One region of the Paenibacillus sp. YPG26 genome, then DNA from elsewhere that is predicted to be linked to it. Evidence: predicted binding sites of a transcription regulator. Region 1 holds the regulator's gene; the other holds the start of a gene.

Evidence for each region. The regulator Rex, encoded in region 1, represses fermentation and respiration genes when NADH is low (regulators of the CRP and FNR family bind a similar motif). The targets are predictions, from matches to a motif close to TTGTGAAATATTTCACAA.
Region 2: the regulator Rex is predicted to act here: its motif matches at 2,076-2,093, upstream of LDO05_RS17350 (cytochrome ubiquinol oxidase subunit I).

Annotation. Positions count from the first base shown of each region.
Region 1 is NZ_CP084530.1:1,828,358-1,832,571, reverse strand. It holds gene LDO05_RS08640 (cell wall elongation regulator TseB-like domain-containing protein) at 70-567, opposite strand; gene LDO05_RS08635 (amidohydrolase) at 601-1,899, opposite strand; gene LDO05_RS08630 (redox-sensing transcriptional repressor Rex) at 1,889-2,539, opposite strand; gene dinG (ATP-dependent DNA helicase DinG) at 2,573-4,214, opposite strand, start outside.
Region 2 is NZ_CP084530.1:3,661,468-3,665,681, reverse strand. It holds gene LDO05_RS17360 (ArnT family glycosyltransferase) at 1-1,073, opposite strand, end outside; gene LDO05_RS17355 (nitrous oxide-stimulated promoter family protein) at 1,479-1,934, shown strand; gene LDO05_RS17350 (cytochrome ubiquinol oxidase subunit I) at 2,294-3,697, shown strand; gene cydB (cytochrome d ubiquinol oxidase subunit II) at 3,684-4,214, shown strand, end outside.

The DNA.
Region 1 (4,214 bases):
CGCAATTCAAAAAAGACCTTCCTATTTAATTAGGAAGGTCTTTTTGCTTAGGCACACCTGCAATAAAGCCTATCGATTCGGTAATGTATAAGTATTAGGCAATGCCTGTCCATCTGTGAACCGATAGAATTTGTAGTTGTAGTGATCGCCTTCTTTATAGAACAATTGATATACGTATTGCTTCCCAGTCCCTTGGTCAAAGATACCCGGAACAAGACGAACAATGGAGATATCCGGCATCTGGGACTTGATGCTGCTCTTAACCTGTTCCAGGCTAACCCCGTTCTTGGCCAGCTCCTGATGGTCAACCTTGCCGTCCACGACCCAGACTACAATATCTTCTCCTGCTGCATTTTTCCCTTCAATAACCCAGCATACCGTATCCCATACAGATTTACTGGCATGCGTGAACGAAGCCAGATTAGCCTGCTGCTTGGCTACAATCACCGCCGCGTCCTTCTCATTCCAGTAATCTTCCATGGTATACACATAGTAGCGCTGAATACCGAACAGGATCAGCAAGACAGTAAATACGGATATCAGGATCCGTTTTGTTTTTCTCTTCATGCGATCACTCCCCTTCACTCAGAAGTGCTCCGCTTAGCGGGAGAGCAATCCTTCGAAACAAGCCTGAGCTTCTCTGCGCACCCGCTCTTCATCAATGGTTAGACAGCTGCCATGCTTGACTACCTGATTCCCGTTCACCCAGACATGCTCTACATCTTTAGGACCCGCTGAGTATACAATATGTGATATAAAATCCGTATGCGGAATAAAATGAGCCTGGTCTGTGTTCAAGGCAATGAAATCTGCTTTCATGCCTTCAGCCAGCCTTCCGGTATTCGGAAGGTATACCGACTCTGCCCCGTAGACCGTTCCCATCTTAAGCGCTTCTTCTGCCGGTACAGCTGTAGGATCACCGGATACACCTTTATGGATCAAGGCTGCCAACCTGATCTCTTCGAACATATCCAGATTGTTATTGCTGGCAGCCCCATCTGTACCAAGGGATACGACCACGCCTGCCTTCTGTAGATCAACAACACGGGCAACTCCGCTTGCAAGCTTCAGATTACTGCCTGGATTGTGCGAGACTGCAACTTTATGGTTGGCAAGAATCCCGATTTCTTCATCAGTTAGATGCACACCATGGGCAATGATCGAAGGCCGGGAGAAGAAACCAAGCTTCTCCAAATGCATCGTTGGACGAAGACCATACTCTTCGATATTCTGCTGCACTTCAGCAGCTGTCTCGGACATGTGGGTATGGAGCGGCAGATCCAGATCATGTGCAGCTTGTACGAACTTCTCAATGAACGCAGGCGGACAAGTGTATGGGGAATGCGGAGACATCATGGTCGTAATCCGGCCATCCGCTTTGCCATGCCAGTCCTTAGCGAACCGTATTGCTTCCTCAAGCTTCTGCTGCTGTACGTCCTCTGGGCACAGCCCGATGGCACCGCGCATCAACACAGCACGGATACCCGATTCGTCAGCTACCTTCGCCACTTGATCCATATGATCATACATGTCCAGGAAGGTTGTTGTTCCTCCTTTAAGCATCTCGACCACAGACAGGGCTGTTCCCCAATATACATCACGGGAAGTGAACTTCGCTTCCATCGGCCACATTTTCTCCTGCAGCCACGCCTGAAGCAGCATATCATCTCCATAACCACGAAGCAGGGACATCGCAGCATGACCATGTGTATTGATCAGTCCTGGTGCGAACAGCAAGCCTCTACCATCGAACGTATCTGTTCCTTCTTCAATCTCCGGGCGGGCCTCTCCCACATATGTAATCAGATCGTCCTCAATTAACATATATCCCTTAACAACAGAACGTCCCTCTTCCAACACAGCAAAGCTTCCATTCTCGATTAACCATTTACGACTCATTTGTCAGTGCTTCCTTTCCATCTCCCAAATAATAGGCCAGACTGAGCAGATCGGTTGTAAAATCAGCAGCGTGCAGCCGCACTTGTGCAGGCACCTTCAAAATTGTAGGCGCAAAGTTAAGAATTGCTTCAATACCGGCTTCGATAAGCTGATCTGCAACGCGCTGCGCCTCAAAGTCAGGGACCGTGATGATTCCAATCCGGATCCCCAGCTTCTTCACGGTAGCAACCAGATCTTCTATCGGCTGCACAGTTAGAGAATTTATTTTCTGGCCGACTTTCTGCTCTGAAGCATCGAACACGGCCACGATCTTCATGTTATCCTTCAGATAAGTATTGTAGTTGGACAGAGCCTGACCCAGGTTCCCTGCTCCAACCAGAGCCACATTAATCTGCTGGTCCAGATTGAGAATCTGGCGTATCTTCTCTATTAGATAGGCGACATCGTAGCCAATACCTTTTCGTCCGAAATCACCAAAGTAAGCAAGATCCTTGCGGATTTGAGCCGGATTGAGATCCAGCTTCTGCCCAAGCTCCTGTGAGGAGACGGTTGAGACTTCCCGGTGACTCAGCTCATTCAGAAAGCGCAGATATACGGGCAATCTGCGCACCACCGCATCTGAAATTTTCTCCGACTTCATTTCTTTTCCCCCTAATGCAATTGAGTCCGGTCATTACCGGTGCTGAAGCCATTCCGAAATCCGGGGCACCATCTGATTGGTGGGCATATGCTCCATCTTCGGGCCTGGCAGAGAATACAGGAAATACTTTCCGTAGTAGGACTCCAGAATTCGCGTATCATATACAATTACGATACCGCGGTCCTGAGAGGAACGCACAAGCCGTCCAAAACCCTGCTTGAAGCGGATTACTGCTTGCGGTACAGACAGCTTCATAAAAGGATTCTTCTTCTGCTGCTGCAGCCTTTCGCTCTTGGCTTCCACCAGTGGATGGTTCGGGGGTTGGAACGGCAGACGCACGATAGCCAGACTCGTTAGAGCCTCACCGGGTATATCCACGCCTTCCCAGAAGCTGCTTGTACCGAGCAGGACAGAGGCCTGCTGGCCCTGAAATCTCCGGGTTAGCTTGGTCCGGTTCCCGCTGTCCACCCCTTGTCCAATGACAGTGATCCCCTGAGCGGACAGAACCTCCTTCAGCGGATCATACACCTGTCTCAGCATCCGGTATGACGTGAACAGTACGAGCATCCGACCCTCCGTAGCCACCGCCGAGTCTGCGAGAGACTGCACAAGTGTGTTCACAAAATGATCGTCCCCGACACTGCCCTTCACACTCGGGAAATCCCGGGGGATGACAAGCAGAGCCTGTTCCCTGTACTTGAACGGGGAAGGAAGCAGTGAAGTGAGCAGCTTATCCTGCTCGGAAGCTTCCGTTAGACCCAGCTGTTCGATCATGTACTGGAACGACTTATCTACGGATAAGGTGGCAGAAGTCATGATGACACTTTTCTTTTTGTCAAAAAACAGGGCTTTAAGCTGTTCGCTTACCTCTACAGGCACCGCAAAAATCTGCAGAGACCGGCTTCGGTAATGACCGTTACCCTCAAGCCAGTAGACGGTCTCCTCATTGTCAAGCTTCATAAATGAACGAATACTGTCCCTCTCTGCTCCCAAATCCTTGAAAAGTCCACTGATATCCGTCACCAGGCTCTCGGAGCTGTAGTTGTCGTCATCATCCTTCAGCTCATTCACCATACGTTCACCCTTGCGGATTACCGTGCCCATGGTCATATAGATCTGATTCTCGATTTCACTAAGCGCATCCCAATTCTTAGGCTTCTTGTGCGGAAGCAGACGAAGCACGAACTGTCCCGGATCTCCCGGAGCCGCATCGCTTCGCTCAGGCATAAGTCCGAACAATTGATCGCTGAGACGATCCCAGCTCTCCTTGATCTCAAGAATCTCCGGGTACAGATTATCAATCACGCTTACCCACTCACTTGCTTTCTCAGACCCACTGGTCTGAAGCTGGGCCCGCAGGTTAGGGAGCTGCCCGGTTCGGCTGTCCTTGTAGAGGCGGGTCAAGGTATGCACGACGGTGAAGTACTTCATATTCATACCTAAATGCTTGCCTGCTACTTCTTCCAGATGGTGCGCCTCATCAATTACAAGACGTTCATAACTTGGAAGCAGCTGATGCCCCGCTTTCACATCTGTGAACAGCTTGGAGTGATTCGTGATTACCACATCAGCCACACCTGCCTCATGTTTGGCTTTATGGTAGAAGCACTTGCGGAACCACGGGCATGAGCGGCCGAGGCATGAATCCGATTCGCTGGCAACCGTCTCCCAGAAA
Region 2 (4,214 bases), 1.8 Mb from region 1:
GCCAGCAGGAATTCAGGTCTGCGGAACCGGCGGGCAGTGCCGATCAAGGCGATCAGGAAGAACAAGACTAGACACTGGTGAAATAAATTCCGGATAGCATAGGGGAAGACCGAGTAATAAGGCTTGTGTCCGGCTCCGAAATACATTTTCCCATAAATGTATTCCAGCTTCCCGATGGTGTACCATTTCAGGAACAATCCTGGCTTCTCGGTGAAGCCAATCTTAAGGCGTTCTTTGGCAACCTCTATTTGAGTCTTGCCATGACGGTCTACCATACCGTCCAAATAGTTGTTGTAAGGGTAGGTTCCGGCGGCAAATGGGTTCACTTGAGTCGCGACGATAATGACCTGCTTCATGGTAATGATGTTGCGGATCATCCATGGGGACAGGATAATCCCGGCCCCAATCGCGGTAATTACCAGGAGCTTGAGTGTGTCCTTCCACTTTCTCGTCCAGAGGAAGTAGATGGCGTGACATACAAAGATCAGCGGCAGGAATTCCGGCCGGGTCAGTACGGTCAGCCCGATCAGAGTGCCGCTGGCCAAGGCCCATTTCCAGGTCTTCTTCTCGAACGCAATAATCTGAAGATACAAGTAAGAGACCAGGAAGAACGTACACATAACCTCAGTGAGTACTGCGCCGTTGCTCCAGATAAATGGAGGATAAATGGCGCCAATAAAGGCAGCCAGTAGTCCGGCTGCAGTACCTCCCATGCGCCTAGCCAGCCGGTAAATGAGAAAGAGGGTAATGAGGCTGAGCACAACCTGAATATAACGAATATAAGGAGCCGGGTCATGGGTCTTGTAATCTACCAGCTTATAGACTGCCGCCATGAACATAGGCAGACCTGGCGACACTTGGGCATTGGATTCCGTGCTTCTGTAGCCATATACCCCTTTCTCCAGAATCTGCTTGACCATAATGTCGTACTGCTTGGAATCTGTGGAGACGGAGTGCTGGACAGATCTGAGGAAATCAACTCTCAAATAAGCTGCTAGAATAAATATAATAAGCAGCAGAATAATTACAGCAGGTTTGTTGCCCCGAATAGACTTAGACCAAAAAGATTGCATCAGGATCGGTACTCTCCCTTTCTCATATGTAATATATAAACGCACAAAACTGTGGAAAGTTGCTAATATTACCAAGGTCGCCTAGTTATATGGATTTAAGCTCCTTTTCATAGCGTGCTTGATAGGCTTGTATTCCTAATATATAGCAACCTAAATAAGTATAATGGCATCTAGCATAATTCGCCAACCTGATGAGAGATTTTATGGAATTTCCATCCTAAATTAGGACGATTTCCTGACGATTCCGCTTATGGTGCTCCTGGGTGTTCTGCCATTGATAAAAAATGTCTTGCTTCAACGGGAGAGGCGTCTGGCCGGGAAGGATGTTGCGGGAATCACAGCGATCCCCGCCTTAAGCAGGTACAATGCGGATAAGCTGAGAAACACGGTGTTCAGGAGGAGATTATGGAACATAGACAAGGAACAGGCTGCCGGCCAGGCGAACCGGCACTGGAATCTAACATTAAGCCGCATAGAGTACGAAGACCGGCCAATAACGGCCCGCGAATCAACCGTGAGAAGCTGACTGTCAGCTTCATGATCGGAAGGTACTGCTCGGGCCATCATGACCGGGCAAGCCGCGTGCACAGCTGTGATAACGGCAGCCGGACCCTCAAATTATGCCGGGAGTGCTATACACTGCACCGGTATGCGATGAAGCGGCTTAACCTCTGTCAGTTCGGGGAAGAGAAGTCGACATGTGTGGAGTGTAAGGTACATTGTTACAAGCCGGGGCAGCGGCTGCAGATTAAAGAGGTGATGAGATATTCGGGTCCCCGAATGCTGCTGAGACACCCTGTGCTGACGATGCGGCATTTGCTGGATCAGCGGCGGGATAAGCACAATCATCCTGCCTCATAACCGTGCACAGGCAAGATTACACGATAAGGGCTGTCCTTGATTGATATGCTCTCCATAGAGTAGACAGGTGAACTATAACAAGCCTGCTGCTGTACCTGGAAGCATGTTGGCCGGGGATAGTCTATTTGTCTATGGATAATTATGTGATATCCGTCACAAATCTGTCTGAATTAACCTGTTGATTGTAACAATTATCATAAGCGTAGAAGCCAACTTTTGCGAAAATAGTGACCAGGATCACACATGATGGATCAAGAGTGGCATCCATGGTTTCAAGCTCACTTGTTCACCTCGGGCAATGTAACCCCGGCAATGCCACTCTTGAACAACAACAAATTCAGAAAGAGGGAAAGAGAGAGATGGACACGTTACTGCTTGCACGCATTCAGTTTGCGGCAACTACCATTTTCCACTTCTTCTTCGTTCCGGTGTCGATCGGATTGGTTCTGCTGATCGCGATCATGGAGACGATGTACGTGGTCAAAGGGAAAGAAGAATACAAAAGAATGGCGAAGTTCTGGGGGAAGCTGTTCCTGATCAATTTTGCTGTCGGGGTAGTTACCGGCATTCTGCAGGAGTTCCAGTTCGGGATGAACTGGTCGGACTACTCCCGGTTCGTCGGGGATGTGTTCGGCGCGCCGCTTGCGGTGGAGGCGCTGTTCGCGTTCTTCCTGGAATCCACCTTCATTGGTCTGTGGATCTTCGGCTGGGACCGCTTATCCAAAAAGGTGCACCTGCTCAGCATCTGGCTGGTAGCCCTGGGCACCACCATCTCCGCATTCTGGATCCTGGCCGCCAACTCCTTCATGCAGAGACCGGTAGGTTTCGCGGTGAACAATGGCCGGGCGGAGATGAACGATTTCTTCGCGCTGATCGGCAATGGCCAGCTGTGGGTGGAATTCCCGCATACCGTGCTGGGCGCATTTGCAACCGGAGCTTTTCTGATTACCGGGGTGAGTGCATACAAGCTGCTGAAGAAGCAGGATGTGGACTTTTTCAAGAAATCATTCAAAATCGCGGTGATCGTAGCCCTGGCCTCTTCCTTCCTCACTGCGATCTTTGGCCACCAGCAGGCACAGTATCTCGTGAAGACCCAGCCTATGAAGATGGCTGCCAGCGAGGGACTCTGGGGCAAGAGCGGAGACCCGGCAGGGTGGACCGTCGTGGCTGCAATTGATCCGACTACCAAAGAGAATACATATGAGATCAAGATTCCATACCTGCTGAGCTTCCTCTCGTACAGCAAGTTCTCGGGAGAAGTGAAGGGGATGAACGAGCTGCAAGCCCAGTATGAGAAGATCTATGGTCCTGGCAACTATATTCCGCCGGTTCGGACAACCTTCTGGAGCTTCCGCATCATGATTGCCGCCGGCTGTCTGATGATTGTGCTCAGTGCTTACGGAGCTTATCTGGCCGCAAGGAAGCGTCTGGAGCGTTCCGGTAAATGGTACTGGCGTATCATGCTCTACAGCATTTCACTGCCTTTCATCGCGAACACATCCGGCTGGGTTATGACGGAATTCGGCCGTCAGCCCTGGACCGTGTTCGGTCTCATGCAGACGAAGGATAGTGTATCGCCCAGTGTTACCTCAGGGCAGATTCTGTTCTCCCTGATTGCGTTCTGCCTTATCTACGCGGCGCTTGCCGCCGTGCTGGTGTATTTGTTCGTCCGTACTATCAGCAAGGGACCGTATGCGGAAGAAACTGCGGATGCCCACACTCATGATCCGTTCGGCAAGGAGGATTATCATGCTGTCTCTTAATGAATTATGGTTCGTGCTGGTTGCGGTACTGTTCATCGGCTTCTTCTTCCTGGAGGGCTTCGACTTCGGCGTGGGTATGGCCACACAGGTGCTGGCCAGGAATGACACAGAGCGCCGGGTTCTGATCAACTCCATCGGTCCTTTCTGGGATGCCAACGAGGTATGGCTGCTGACCGCCGGCGGAGCGATCTTCGCGGCCTTCCCGAACTGGTATGCGACCATGTTCAGCGGATACTACACCCCGCTGGTTGTGCTTCTTCTCGCGCTCATCGGACGCGGGGTCGCCTTCGAATTTCGGGGCAAGGTGGATTTCGCAGGGTGGAAGAAGACCTGGGACGCCGCGATCTTCGCCGGCAGCTTTCTGCCGCCGTTCCTGCTGGGTGTTGTCTTCTCGGGCCTTCTGAAGGGACTGCCGATTGATCAGAACATGGAGATGAAGGCCGGTCTGCTTGACATGGTCAATCTCTATACGCTGGCGGGCGGGGTGCTGGTAGTCGTGCTCTGTTATGTTCACGGG